DNA from 2 places in the Aminobacter sp. MDW-2 genome. Region 1 is predicted to be linked to the other one. Evidence: riboswitches for the same ligand, from Rfam matches in the RefSeq annotation. Region 1 holds a riboswitch; the other holds the start of a gene.
What was found. A riboswitch is a leader RNA that binds a small molecule or an ion and turns the genes downstream of it on or off. The one in region 1 is predicted to bind glycine.
Positions count from the first base shown of each region.

Region 2: linked by a shared signal. The riboswitch ahead of gcvT (glycine cleavage system aminomethyltransferase GcvT) and the one ahead of H5P29_RS28890 (D-amino acid dehydrogenase) in region 1 are both predicted to bind glycine.

Region 1 covers NZ_CP060198.1:37,317-44,724, forward strand. Annotated here, with positions in the region: gene H5P29_RS28885 (malate synthase G) at 1-1,010, opposite strand, end outside; gene H5P29_RS28890 (D-amino acid dehydrogenase) at 1,021-2,274, opposite strand; glycine riboswitch at 2,420-2,522, opposite strand; gene H5P29_RS28895 (amidohydrolase family protein) at 2,589-4,028, opposite strand; gene H5P29_RS28900 (Xaa-Pro peptidase family protein) at 4,182-5,354, opposite strand; gene H5P29_RS28905 (mandelate racemase/muconate lactonizing enzyme family protein) at 5,391-6,551, opposite strand; gene H5P29_RS28910 (hypothetical protein) at 6,721-7,017, shown strand; gene H5P29_RS28915 (PLP-dependent aminotransferase family protein) at 7,034-7,408, opposite strand, start outside.
Region 2 covers NZ_CP060197.1:3,654,328-3,661,735, forward strand. Annotated here, with positions in the region: gene gcvP (aminomethyl-transferring glycine dehydrogenase) at 314-3,124, opposite strand; gene gcvH (glycine cleavage system protein GcvH) at 3,139-3,507, opposite strand; gene gcvT (glycine cleavage system aminomethyltransferase GcvT) at 3,513-4,613, opposite strand; glycine riboswitch at 4,763-4,849, opposite strand; gene H5P29_RS18105 (helix-turn-helix domain-containing protein) at 4,969-5,349, opposite strand; gene H5P29_RS18110 (molybdopterin-binding protein) at 5,509-6,300, opposite strand; gene H5P29_RS18115 (cytochrome b/b6 domain-containing protein) at 6,302-7,177, opposite strand; gene H5P29_RS18120 (DUF1345 domain-containing protein) at 7,295-7,408, opposite strand, start outside.

The DNA of each region.
Region 1 (7,408 bases):
AGCGAGACGGTCTTGCCATCGGCACCGGTATAGGCACGGTCGGCATTGAGCTTGCGGGTGACAAGCTTGCCGCCCTTGTCGAAGCTTTCCGCGAGATCGCCCTTCATCAGGCCGAGCCAGTTGCGGTAGACGGCGACCTTGTCTTCGGCGTCGACTGCTGCGACCGAATCCTCGCAGTCCTGGATGGTGGTGAGTGCGGACTCCAGGATCATGTCGGAGATGCCGGCCGGATCGGTCTTGCCGATCGCACTGTCTCTGTCGACCACCACCTCGACATGCAGGCCGTTCTTGACCAGCAGCACCGCATCTGGATTGCCGGCAGCACCACGATAGCCGGCGAATTGTTTGCCGTCGCCCAGCGCAACCGAACCAGACGCATTGGCCAGCACGAGCTTGCCGTCGACAATCGACAGCCCGGTCACGTCGCTCCAGCTGCCCTGAGCCAGCGGTGCTGACTGATCCAGGAACGCCTTGGCCCAGGCGATGACCTTTTGGCCACGCTTGGGGTTGTAGCCCTTGGTCTTCTCGGCACCGTCGGCGTCGGAAATCGCGTCGGTGCCGTAGAGCGCGTCATAGAGCGAACCCCAGCGCGCATTGGCGGCGTTCAGCGCATAACGCGCATTCATGACCGGCACGACCAGCTGCGGTCCGGCGACGGTGGCGATCTCGGGATCGACATTGTCGGTGGTAACGGCAAAGGCCGGACCTTCCGGCACAAGATAACCGATCTCGCTCAGGAACGCCTTGTAGGCGGCCATGTCGTGCGGGGCGCCATGCTTGCGGTACCAGGCGTCGAGCTTGAGCTGGAAGTCGTCGCGCTTCTCCAACAGCGCCCGGTTCTTCGGCGCCAGATCATGCACGATCGCGGCAAAACCCTTCCAGAAGGCCTCCGCATCGACACCCGTCCCTGGCAGAGCCTCCGCGACCACGAAGTCGTGGAGCTCGCGCGCAACAGAAAGGCCATGAAGGGAGACGCTGTCGTTTATCCGGTTCATCATGTTCATCGTCATAACTCCCGGGTCAGGCTGCAAGTGCAGCGTCGGTGCGGAACTCGCCCGAAACGGTCTCCGCGACCATCTGGGCTGTAGCGGCCGACAGCGTCCAGCCGAGATGACCATGGCCGGTATTGTAGAACACGCCGGACTGGCGGCCCTTGCCGACCCTTGGCATCATGTTGGGCATCATCGGCCTGAGACCTGCCCAGGGCACGACCCTGTTGGTGTCGACATCCGGGAACAGCATGCGTGTCCAGTCGACCAGCGGTCTGACGCGGTCATCGCGAATGTCTCTGTTCATGCCGTTGAACTCGGCGGTGCCGGCAACCCGGAAGCGCCCGGCGCCAAGGCGGCTGGTGACGATCTTGGCGCGGTCGTCGAGCAGGCTGACCCAGGGCGCGGCAACCTGGCTGCGCTCGTCGTCGAGATGCACTGTGATGGAATAGCCCTTGACCGGGTAGACATTGACCCGGTCGCCGAGCATCGCTGCGAAATGGCGACTGGCGGAACCGGCGCAGATGACGATGCCGTCGGCCTCGACGACCCTGTAGTCGGGCTGGCCGTCGGCACCTGACGTCGTATAGCCGATGCAAAACACGCCATCCCGGGCGATACGCTCGACATTGGCGTCGAAGACGAAGCGCGCACCGCGCCGTTCGCAGGCCTTGGCGAGGCCGAAGGTGAACTTGTGGATGTCGCCGGTCGAGTCCGACGGCGTGTAGAAGCCGCCATGAAAATCGCCATTTAACGTCGGCTCGATCGACTTTACCTCCTCCGCCGTCACCGGCCGGCGGTCGAGACCGCCCTCGACCAGCATCGCATTGACCTTCAGCGCGTGCTGGAAGCTCGGTCTGTCCCAGTAGAAATGCAGGATGCCGCGACGGACATGGTCGAAGTCGATGTTCTCGCGCTCGGCAATCGCAAACAGGTGCTTGCGCGCGGCAATCGCCAGCCGCGTCGTCTCCACCGTGTTGTCGCGGTAATTTGCGATATTTGAGACGAACTCAGCCAGCCAGGCATATTTGTGCCAAGTAGGCCGGGGATTCATCAGCAGCGGCGCATCACTGCGTAGCATCCACTTGATGCCCTTGAGCAAGGTCGACCAGTGGTTCCAGACCTCGGCGTTGCTGGCCGACAGCTGGCCGCCATTGGCGAACGACGTCTCCATCGCGGCATAACGCTGGCGGTCGACGACAGTGACGGTGTAGCCGCGCTCCAGAAGGGCATAGGCAGTGGTGACGCCGGTGATACCGGCGCCGATAACGGCAATATGGGGCATTTCACTCTCCGCGAACAAAGTTGGGTGCGGGCCGAAGCCCGCTGTTTTCCCCAATCTGTCGCTGTACCTGAGAGCTTAACCGCGTCAGCCTTGCCGGTGCGGCTTTCCCCTTCGGTGGACGCTCGAGGCGCCTCTCTCCAGATCGTTCAACTGCATGGTCACTTTTGCCTGAGAGTTTCCTGGGGGGTTGCTCCGTCGGCGTCGGCCGGTGTCATCTCGCAGCGGCCGATCTCTCCCATGCAGCCTCTTGAACGTATGCCTTCATAGCTGGTGCCGCACCCTTCCGCAACGCGAGACGCGGCAAGCTCCAGCCCTCAGTTGCCTTCGTCGTACAGTGTCGTGGTCGTCTCGACGTCTTCCTCGTGCAGGCCAGCGCGCACCACGGCGGCAGCCGCCAGCTCGCGCGCCTTGCGGCGGATGCCCGCTTCGTCGACACCCTGCACCTTGCCGTCGACATAGACCGCCTTGCCGTCGACCCAGGTCTGAGTGATCGAGGCCGTCGAGGCCGAGAACACCAGCGCCTGCAGCGGATCGTAGAACGGCGTCCACTCGACATGGTCGAGATCGAACAGAATGAAATCGGCCTTCTTGCCGATCTCCAGCGAGCCGATCTCGTCGTCCCACATCAGGGCGCGCGCGCCCTCGATGGTGGCGGCGCGCAGCGCATCGCGGGCAGTGAAGATGTCGGGCTTCAGCCGCGCATCCTTGAACATGCCGGCAACGACGAGCATCTGCCGCATCAGGTTCATGTTACCGGCGGCCGAGACACCGTCGGTGCCGAGGCCGACCTTGACGCCGGCCCTGACCATCTCGGGGTACTTGCCGATCGACGTGGCGCCCTTGCCGAGCTTGAACGACGAGCACGGGCAGAAGGCAACGCTGGCGCCGCGCTCGGCCAGAAGCTTGACCTCCTCATCCGACACGGCTGCGCCGTGAGCGATGACCAGGTTCTTGCGGATGCCGCCGGCATTGTCGACGCGGGTGATCGGCCAGCAGCCATACTTGCTCTCGCAGACCTTGGCCTCCTCGATCGAAGTCGCCAGGTGGTAGGTGGTGCCGACGCCCAGCTTCTCGGCCAGCGCCACGGCACCGACATGCAGTTCGAGGCTGCAGGGCTCCTTGCCCTCGATGTTGACCCAGCAGCGGGCACGACCGTCGAGCGTGTTGTTGTAGCGCAGCACGTTTTCCTCGAGCACCTTCAGCGCCGTCTGCGCGTCGGGGAAGAAGTGATGCTCGGCCATTTCCTCGGTCCAGCCGCGCGGCAGCTCCGACGGGCGATTATCGGCGGCGTGGCGGCCGGTGATGCCGCGGATGCCGGTCTTGTCCATGGCGCGGATGACGATGCCGGGATCGTATTGCGAGCCCATGTCGAGGAAGCAGGTGGTGCCGCAGCGCAGCATCTCGGTGATGCCGAGCAGCGCGCCCCAATATTCGTCTTCCTCCGTTATGTGAGCGTAGAACGGCTTGGCCCAGTGGAACACCCAGGCGCGGGTGTTGAGATTATCGGGGAAGACCGCGCGGGAAAGGGTCTCGGACAAATGCACGTGGCTGTCGACGAAGCCCGGGCAGATCCCCAGCATGGTGCCGTCGATGACCTTGTCGAAGCTCTTGCCCTTGTGGCGCGATGCCACATCGTCGGCCGCTCCGATGTCGGCGATGCGGTCGTTCTCGACCACCACGCTCGCATTGCGCAGCACCGTGTCGTTCTTGTCGACGGTGAAAGCGAAGTTCAGATTTTCGATCAGCGTACGCATGCGGCTCCACCCAATGCTTTACCCACGGACCCTCCCGATCGCGTCGCCGGTCCGTGACAGCGGGCGATATCCGAGCATTCGCACACTCTTCCGAGCGGAACGCGACGACCGGGCCAACAACCACCCCGGCCGCCATTTCGCAAGCGGTAGCCCTTAGGCCACCGCCTTGACCTTGCCGCCCTGCTTGGCGGTGCCGCAAAGGATCAGCTTGTCGGTGTCGGCGTAATCGGACAACAGCTCCGATCCCTTCGACGTCACCAGAAGCATGTCCTTGTTCTGCATGCCGTAGCCATAGCCGGTGTCGTAGCAGAGCGGCTCGAAACCAAGCACCATGTTCTCTTCCAGCGGCGCGTCGCTGCCCGGCTTGCCGAGCACCGGCGTCAGGCCGAGATAGGGGTCTTCGTGCAGGTGCAGGCCAATGCCGTGGCCAACGAACGAGATCGGCGGCAGGTTGAGCTTGGCGAGCTTGGCGATGAAGGCGTCGTAGATCTCGCGACAGCTCGCACCGGGCTTCACCTTCTCCATGATCTCATACTTGCACTCGACCAGGTGAGCCCAGATCTTGTCGGCCATGGGCGGCGCCTCGCCGACGATGGCCGTGCGGCAGACGCCGGCCTGGTAGCCGTTGATGACCGAGAAGATCTCGACGCGGCAGACATCGCCACGCTTGAGGATGCGGTCGGACGGGCCGACATTGGGCAGCACCGACCGCTCGCCGGTAGCGACGATCAGCAGCTTGAAGTGTTCGGCGCCAAGCGAATAGACGTTGCGGGTCAAATGACCGGCAATGTCCATCTCGGAGTCGCCGGCATCGACCACCGCCAGCGTGTCGGTGATCGCCTGGTCGGCGATCCGAGAAAGCTTGCTAAGCAATGCGACCTCTTCAGCCGTCTTGATCTGGCGCAGCCGCGCCAGGATCGGCTCGGCATGCTCGAACCGCGCGCCGGGCATCGCCGCGATCAGCCGGGCGAAATCGCCGGCCGGCAGATAGTCCATCTCAAGGCCGATGCGCGCCTTGCCAAGGCCGAGGCCGGCGAGCTGGTCTGCCAGCACCAGCATCGGATCGTCGGAGAATTCGGCCCAGATACGGGCCGGCATGTCAGGCAAGCGGCGCTTGATCGTTGATGCTTCCATGTCGACGCCGAAGATCGCGGTGCGGCCGTCCGCTGTGACGATGGTCATCGCATGGCGGTGGCGGATCAGCGGCTGCGACGGCACGACGAAGCCTGTGGTATAGGCGAAGTTCTCGGGCGACGAGCAGATGATGGCGTCGAGCCCATGCTCGGCCATTGCCCTCACCTGCTTGGCTACGATTTCTGCCCGCATGATTTGGTTCCTCTCCTTGAGTTTCTTGACCGGCGCTCAGTCGCGCACGCGGTATTTTTCGACCTTGGCGAGGTCGACATCGATGCCCATGCCCGGCCCCGACGGCACGACGACCGCACCGTCGACGACCTGCATCGGCTCGACCAAAAGGTCGTCCTTGTAATAGATGCCGCCGACCTGACCATGCTGCGCCTCGGCCGGTGTCGAGATCGGGATGACGCAGGACAACGTCGCTGCCGGCGATGCAGCCGCGACCTGGACGTTGGCGAGGTTGCCGATGCCTGTTTCGATCGAGCCGTTGACGTTGCAGATGATGCCGGCGGCGCGGCAGACCGCGCCGACTTCCATCGCCTTGTACAAGCCACCGGCCTTGGTGGTGTAGATCGAGACGATCTGGATACCGCCATTCTGGATGATCTGGATGGCGTCATGGGCGTTCCATGCCGACTCGTCGGCCATGACGGGCGCGTCGATGCGGCGGCCAACTTCGGCGATGCGCTCGATGCCCATCACCGGCTGCTCGACATATTTGAGCCGGTACTTTTCCATCTGGCGCACGGTCTGCACCGCCTCGCCAGGCGTCTTGTAGCCCTCATTGGCGTCGACGCAGATTTCCATCGCCTCGCCTGCAGCCTCGCGGACTGCCGCGACCATCTTGACGTCGCGCGCCGGGTCGACGCCGATCTTGACCTTGATCGTCTTGATGCCTTCGGCAGCAAGCTTGGCTGCCTCGACCTTGGCCTCTTCGATCGAGATCAGGCCGATCGAATGGGTGATGGCGACCTTGTCGCGCGCCTTGCCGCCGAGCAACGTATGAACGGGAACGTTCAGCCAGCGGCCGGCGAGGTCATAGGCCGCGAACTCGACGGCCGCCTTGGAATAGGGATAGCCGCGGATGATGGCATCCATGCGGGCATGAAGCTCGGCAAAATTGCCGAGTTCGAGACCGATGACGGCAGGCGCCAGGTAGGTCTCGATGACGCTGCGGGTGATCATGGCGGACTCGCCGAAGTAGCGGCCGAACTCACCGCCCCAGTCCTTCAGCGCCGGCGCCTCGCCCCAGCCGACCCGGCCGTCGCTGTCGGTCATCTTGACCATGACATAGCGACCGATGACCTCGGTCAGGCCGGCCCATTTGTGCTCGCGCCGCGTCGGCAGTTGAACAATGAGCGTTTCGATGGACTTGATCGTGGGCACCGGTCTCTACCTTTTCCTTGTCACCGCGGAGGCATCTCTGTACGATGCGATCATCTAGTGTGATCACACTTTATGATCATATTTTTGGATGTCAAGCGATCCCGGGATCGATTTTTCATGGCCGACCGAAACGGCCGTGATGCATGGTAGGAAGGCAGCGGAGGAAAAGATGATTGTCGAAGCGACCAATTATTTCGCCAAAGAGGATCAGGCGGATGAGGTTCTGAAGCAGCGCCGCAAGGCGACAGAGATCAGGCGCCAACTCGGCCTGGATCCCGGGCGCATCCTTGTGCGGACGGAAGGAAACGGACCTGACATACGCTGGGAATGCAGCTTCGCCTCAAGGGAAGCTTATGACGCCGACCGGGCTGCACGCGCAGCATCGCCCGACTTCGAAGCCGCACGCAAGCGGATGCACACGCTGCTCGAGCGCTTTGAGCGCCACGTCTACGAAGTGGTCGAATAGAGCGGCAGGTCCCGATCTAAGCCTGTGCCAGCAGCCGATTCATCCTTGCCCGCACACGGACAACACCCTCGGCGATATTGTCGCGCGGGATCGACGAATACCCCATGCGGAAGAAGCGGCACGGCCCGTCCGCATCGGGAAAGAACGGCGAGCCGGATTCAATCAGCACGCCGTCCTGCTTGAGTTCGTTCATCAAAAGGTCCGCATCCAGCCCATCGGGCCCCTCGACCCAGAACGAGGTGCCGCCAAAGGCTGACGATCCGGCGATGGTGAAGCCTTCGCGCTTCAGCGCTTCGGCCATGACGATGTGGCGCTTGTGGTATTCGCCACGCATGCGGTGCAGCACCGCATCGTGGTGGCCGAGCGCGAGGAAGTAGGCTGCAGTGCGCTG
Region 2 (7,408 bases), on a different replicon from region 1:
AAGTAGAGTTCTACTAAACGACCTTCTTTTGGATTGCCAAGGCAAAATCTCCGACAAAGACTTTGTTGAGTTGAGGACGGCGGTGGGAATCGCCATGGGAAACATGTTTGTCGAGACTGTTGTACCGATACTGAATGAGTTTCCCGAACTGAACACTGCATCAAAGTTGCGTAGCCCGACCCCGTTGGGCCACCCGTTCGATCTCTGACGAACGGCCATTTCGGCGTACGCTGCGGTTTAAGCCGACAGGCTATGAATCAAATCGGCGGCGCCCGTGAGGTGCGCCGCCGATGAAGGTGTTCGCCGGGTCAGGTTACTCGGCTGCGCCGAGGTACTCGCTCAGCGGCGGGCAGGCGCAGACCAGGTTGCGGTCGCCGGCGACGTTGTCGATGCGCGACACCGGCGGCCAGTACTTGGCGACAGTGTCGGGATCGCCGCCGGGATAGGCCGCTTCGAGGCGCGAGTAGGGGTGCTTCCACTCGCCGGCCAGCGTCTCGGTCGCCGTGTGTGGCGCGTTGACCAGCGGATTGTCATCCCTAGGCCATTCGCCTTTTTCGACCTTTGCCGCTTCGTTGGCGATGGCGATCATCGCTTCGCAGAAACGGTCGATCTCGTGCTTCGGCTCGGACTCGGTCGGCTCGACCATCAGCGTCCCGGCAACCGGCCACGACATGGTGGGCGCATGGAAGCCGTAGTCGATCAGGCGCTTGGCGATGTCCTCGACCGAGATGCCCGCACGCTCCTTGAGCACGCGGGTGTCGAGGATGCACTCATGCGCGACACGACCGTTGCGGCCCTTGAACAGCACGGGATAGTGCGCCTCGAGCTTGCTGACGATGTAGTTGGCATTGAGGATCGCCGTCTCCGTCGCGTGCTTGAGACCCGAAGCGCCCATCATCCGGATGTACATCCAGGTGATCGGCAGGATCGAGGCGCTGCCGAAGGGAGCCGCCGAGACCGCATGCGCGCTGCCGATTTCGACATGGCCTGGCAGGAACGGCGCCAGGTGCGACTTGACGCCGATCGGGCCGATGCCGGGGCCGCCGCCGCCATGCGGAATGCAGAACGTCTTGTGCAGGTTCATGTGGCACACGTCGGCACCGATGTCGGCGGGCCGCGAAAGCGCAACCATCGCGTTCAGGTTGGCACCGTCGAAATAGACCTGGCCACCATGGGCATGGACGATCTCGCAGATGTCGCGCGCACCTTCCTCGAACACGCCATGCGTCGAGGGGTAGGTGAACATCAGCGCCGCGAGCTTGTCGGCGTGCTGCTCGGCCTTCACCTTGAGGTCGGTGACGTCGATGTCGCCATCTTCGAGGCAGTGCACGACAACAACGTCCATGCCGGCCATGGCAGCACTGGCCGGGTTGGTGCCATGCGCCGAGGACGGGATGAGGCAGATGTTGCGCTGCGTCTCGCCACGCGAATGGTGATAGCGGCGGATGGCCAGAAGGCCGGCATATTCACCCTGGCTGCCGGCATTCGGCTGAAGGCTGACGGCGTCGAAGCCGGTGATTTCGCACAGCCATGCTTCGAGGTCGTCGGTCATCGCGCGATAACCGAGCGAATGGCTGGTCGGCGCGAATGGATGCAGGTTGGCGACCGACGGCCAGCTGACCGGCATCATCTCGGCGGCGGCATTGAGCTTCATGGTGCAGGAGCCGAGCGGGATCATGGCGCGGTCGAGCGCCAGGTCCTTGTCGGCCAGCCTGCGCAGGAAGCGCATCATGTCGGTTTCCGAGCGGTTCTGGTGGAACACCGACTGGGTCAGGAACTCCTTGCCGCGCGGCTGGCCCGGCAGCGAACGCTTGGCTTCGGCCACGACCTTTGCGCCAAACAGGGCAGCGATCGCTTCGAGATCGGCAGCTGTCGAGGTCTCGTCGAAGGCGACCGAGACATGGTCGGCGTCGATGACACGCAGCAGGCGGCCGGTCTTCTCGGCCTCGGCGGCAATAGCCTCGGCCTTGCCCTTGGCCTCGATGGTGACGGTGTCGAAACGTTTGTCGCCAAGCACCGGCAGGCCGGCAGCTTTCAGGCTCTCGGCGAGACGGCTGGCCAGCGCGTGGACCCGCTCGGCGATCGCCTGCAGGCCGACCGAGCCGTGCCAGATGGCATAAGATGCCGCCATGTTGGCGAGCAAGGCCTGTGCGGTGCAGATGTTCGACGTCGCCTTGTCGCGGCGGATGTGCTGTTCGCGGGTCTGCAGTGCGAGGCGGTAACCGGGGCGGCCCTTGCTGTCGACCGACTGGCCAACGAGGCGGCCAGGCATCAGGCGGGTCAGCTTGTCGGAGACGGCGCAGTATGCTGCGTGCGGACCGCCAAAGCCCATCGGCACGCCAAAGCGCTGCATCGACCCTGCGGCGATGTCGGCGCCGAGGCTGGCAGGCGTGTCGGTAACGGTCAGGCTGAGCGGATCCGAGACGAAGATGACGATCGCACCGACGGCCTTGGCCTTCTCGATCGCCGCCTTGTGGTCGCCATAGACGCCGTTGGTGTCGGGCCAGGAAACGATCAGCGCTGCCGTGTTGTCGTCGATGGTCTCGCCGTCGATCTCGGTGCCCAGCGGCTCGGCGCGGGTACGAACGACGTCGAGGACCTGCGGGTGCGCTGCACCGGCAATGGCGACGCGGCTGCGCTTGTCGCGGTGATGGCGCAGCGCGATGCCGACCGCTTCGGCAACGGCGGTTGCTTCGTCGAGCAGCGAGGCGGAGGCGACCGGCAGGCCGGTCAGTTCGGCGACCAGCGTCTGGAAGTGGAACAGGAGCTCCAGGCGGCCCTGGCTGATTTCGGCCTGGTAAGGCGTGTAGGCGGTGTACCAGGCCGGGTTCTCGAACAGGTTGCGCTGGATGACCGGAGGCACGTTGACGCCGTGATAGCCGGCACCAATGAAGCTCTTCAGCACCTTGTTGCGGCCCATCTTCTCGCCGAGCTCGGCAAGCGCCTCATGTTCGCTCGCCGGGGCCGGCAGGTTGAGCGCGCGGTCGAGCCGGATCGACTTCGGCACAGCCTGCGAAATCAGCGTTTCCACGGAGGTTACGCCGATGGCGGCCAGCATGGCGCGGGTTTGTTTGGGACCAGGCCCGATGTGGCGGGCCGAAAAGGGATAGGGTGCGGTGGTCATCTCAGGCGATCCTGTCAACCGATATGGGCTTTGTAGCCCGCTTCATCCATCAGGCCGTCGAGCTGGCCCGCATTGGCGATCTTCATCTTCCACAGCCAGCCGTCGCCGGTGGCAGCCGAATTGACGAGCGCCGGGTCGGAAGAGAGCGTTGCGTTGCTTTCGGTGATGTCGCCGTCGATCGGCGCATAGACGTCCGAGGCGGCCTTGACCGACTCGACGACCACGGCGACGTCGCCCTTGGCGAGCTTGCGGCCGGCTTCCGGCAGGTCGACGAAGACCAGGTCGCCAAGCTGTTCCTGGGCGTAGTCGGTAATGCCGACGGTAGCGATGTCGCCTTCAACGCGGATCCACTCGTGGTCTTCGGTGAAATAGGTCTTGGTCATGGAAATTATCCTTTGCGGTAGCGATGCTGCGTGAAGGGAAGAGAATGAACGTCGACGGGCACCTTGGTACCGCGGACGTCGGCGAAGACACGGGTGCCGGCCTTGGCCAGCGACGCGGAGACATAGCCCATGGCGACCGGGAATCCGGCCGACGGGCCAAAGCCGCCCGAGGTGACGCGGCCGATCAGCTTGCCGTCGGCATCGAACAGCTCGGCGCCGGCGCGCACCGGCTGGCGGCCTTCAGGCTTCAGGCCGACGCGCTTTTCCTTGGCGCCGTCGGCGAGGATCGCAGCAAGTGCCGCGCGGCCGATAAAGCCGCCGTCTGCACGCAGGTCCTTGGGGATCGCCCACATCAGGCCGGCACTTGCAGGGTCGTTGTCGGGGGTGATGTCGTTGCCATGCAGGCAGAGCCCGGCTTCGAGGCGCAGGCTGTCGCGTGCGGCAAGGCCGATCCACATGGCGCGCTCGTCGGCCAGAAGCTTGGCAAGCAATTCGCGCGCGTCTGCCTCCGGCAGGCCGATCTCGAAACCATCCTCGCCGGTATAGCCGGAGCGGCTCATGAACCAGTTGGCGCGCGGCTCGAAGCCCTGCATGAAGAACAGCGCGTCGGTGGCAATGCCGGCCTTGCCGAGCACTGTGGCCGCCTCGGGGCCCTGGATCGCGATGAAGACGCGGTCGAGCGGCTCGATCGTGGCGTCGAAGTCTTTGGCCAGCGCACGCAGATGCGCTTCGTCGGTCGCTGCGTTGCCGGCATTGGCCACCACCATGAAACGCTCGTCGCCGAGACGGGTGATGATCAGGTCGTCGATGATGCCGGCGGTCTCGGTCAGGAAGAAGGTGTATTTCGACTGCCTGGTCTCAAGCGCGCGCGCATCGAGCGGGCAGGCGCGGTTGATGAGGTCGGCGGCCCCCGGGCCGGTGACCAGGAACAGCTTCATGTGGGAGATGTCGAACAGGCCGACATGCTCCCGGGTGTGAAGGTGTTCCTTCATCACGCCGGCAGGATAGGTCAGCGGCATGTTCCAGCCGGCAAAGGCGCCAAAGCGCGCACCGGCGGCTGCATGCAGATCTGCAAGTGGGAGTTGGTTGGTGGCTTCGCCTGTCATGTCTTCTCCAGAGTCGCACGTGTCCAGCCGCTTGTGGCAGCCATTCCGTGCCCCTCTGTCTGAAGCCTGAGAGACTCGCGCTCCGGAACTCTGTCGGCAGCGCTTACACCTTCGGCGCGGGACCAAGGTCCCGACTTTCCAGAGTGTCCTTCCTGTTTACGGTTCTTTTGCCTGAGAGATTTCGGGCGATTTCCCCTTCGGCGTCAGCTTTCGCTGCTCTCTCCCGCAAACAGGTGGAGCCCGCAAAGGCTCCAGACGAGTCGTCAATATCCCACCGACGACACTTTGTCACCTGTCCGCGCAGTGCTTATTCACCGGATGGATAGTCCCAACCAATACTTCCGGGTGGTCCGGGTCAGGTCCCGGCACATTCCAGCTTGCGCAGGTCGCGCTCGAGCTGGCCAATCAGGTTGCCGGTCTGGCGGTGCAGTCGTAGCAGCCGTTCCATCTGCAACGAAACCGAGGCGGCGGACAGGTCGTCTTCGCGCGGCGCAGGACCGATGCCGTGCAGGATCCAGGAAATGCTGGTGCCGAGCAGGCCGGCCAGCTTGGCGATGCGATGGGCCCCGGGCTGCGAGCGGTCGCGCTCCCAGGCATTGATGGTGGCGGTCTTGACCCCGAGGCGCCAGGCAAGTTCCGAAGCACTCAGGCCGCTTGCTTCGCGCGCACGCGACAGGCGTCCGCCAATGGTGTCGAGATCGGGTGTCTGCTCATAGATGTTCGTGGTGTCGGACACCAGAAGGGCCTCCTGTCGTATGTTGGATTTGGACCGCCGAATGTCTGGGCGGCATGCCGCGAGCATCGGCCAGCGAGCCCGGATGCGCAACCGCAAGATACGAAAAATCGGTCAAGCTATTGAATAAGCGTGACTATCAATGGCGCTTGCGATCGTCCGTCAGATGCCGCCGTACCAGTCGTAGCCACGGTCTTCCCAATAGCCCCCCTTACCAAGGCCCATGGCGCCGAAGCCGTCGACCAGCTCGATCTTGTGGATGTATTTCGGCATCTTGTAGCCGAGCTGTCGTTCGACACGCACCCTAAGCGGTGCGCCGTTTTCGACCGGCAGCGGCATGCCGTTCATGCCATAGGCGAGGATTGTCTGCGGGTGCCGCGCGTCGACCAGATCGATCGAGCCGTAATATTTGACTTCGCCCGAGAGGCTTCGTTCGATGGTGTCGAGGCAGTGGAAGACGACGTAGCGGGCATTGGGCTTGACCGCGGCGGCATCGAGTACGAGCGCCATCGGCACGCCTGTCCATTTGGCAATACAGCTCCATCCCTCGACGCAGTCATGCCTGGTGATCTGGGTACGCGAGGGCATGTTCATCAGTTGCTGGCGCGTAAGCGATAGCGGCTTTTCGACCAGGCCCGTCACCTCCAGCCGCCAGTCGGCGAAGTCGCCCGACTGAAGGGATTTGTAGACACTGTCGTCGGGTGCAGTGATGCCGTTGGGGCGTTGCGGCTGCCGAATGTCGGCCTCGGTGAACTCCTGGGCCAGCGACTCGCGGCCGGCGAGCAGCCGCTGGACGCGGTATGTCAGGTCGTTGGCACCCTCGAGGACATTGCGCACGCCGTTGTCGCGATCGGCGAGAAAATCGAAGGCGTCGCAACCGGAGAGTGCAAGTGTCGATGCACCGAGCGTAGCTGTTGTGAGGAAGCGCCGGCGGTTGAGCTGGAACTTGGGCATCTCAGGCGCTCCCTTCGCGACGGTCGCGTTGCGGTGGGTCGGTGCGATACCAGCCGGTGACGATCGAGCGCAGTTCGTTGATCGGTCCCGCCGCCAGGATCATCAGCATGTGGACAACGAAGAAGCCGACGAGCAGCGCCATGGTGACGAAGTGGATGGTGCGCGCGGTCTGGCGTCCGCCCAACAGGTCGGCGAGGAACGGCACGGCTGCATTCATGCTCGGCGACATGGCAAGCCCGGTGACGATCATCAGCGGCAGAAGCACGAACAGCACGCCACCATAGGCGAGCTTCTGCAAGGTGTTGTAGTTGCGGCTATGGTGGAACCTCAGCCTGGCGTGGTCGGCGACGTCCTTCGGCAGGTTGCGCAGATCGTTGACGCTTGGCGCAAGATCGCGACGCAGATGGCCGTTGATGGCGCTGGCGACGAGCCAGACGAGCAACGTGCCTGAGAGCACCCAGGCGAAGAAGAAATGCACGACGCGGCCGGTGGCGAGATCCTGGCCGGACGGAATCGTCGCCCATGCCGGAAACGCGCGCCCGTTTGGATTGGCGGCCGATCCCGACAGGCCAAGCACACCCGTCGTGTTGAATCTGTTTCCCAGGATCGTCGTGTAACCGACTGGTCCCGTTGGGCTATTTTCAGCACCGATGACCAGCACGTCGTTGCTGAAAGCAAAGCCTGACTGCTTGCCGATGTAGAGCGCGGGGTGGGCGTTGAAGATCTGCAGACCACTCAGCAGCAGGAAAAACAGCGACACTGCCCAGATCCAATGGGTGAGGCGTGTCCAGCGTGTCTGCCGATAGACGAGTTCGCCGCGGGTGCCTGACGCTTTCGCGTCATTCGCCTGCTGCAGCATGTGCGCCTGGCTTTCCATAACACCCGATCTCCCGTGGCATCGGCGATTGCGGGGGCGTCATCTTACGCCCTTTCGCAGAGGATTACGCTTTGGCGTCGGGAATTGTTTCGCTGCGGCGGTGACTTCGGCGTGAAATCAGCTTGCGAGTGAGACCACCAGGTTGACGGCCGCGGCGACGATGATGGTGTTGAAGAAGAACGACAGGACCGAATGGACAAGCGCTGCCTGGCGCATGTGCGTCGACGAAAT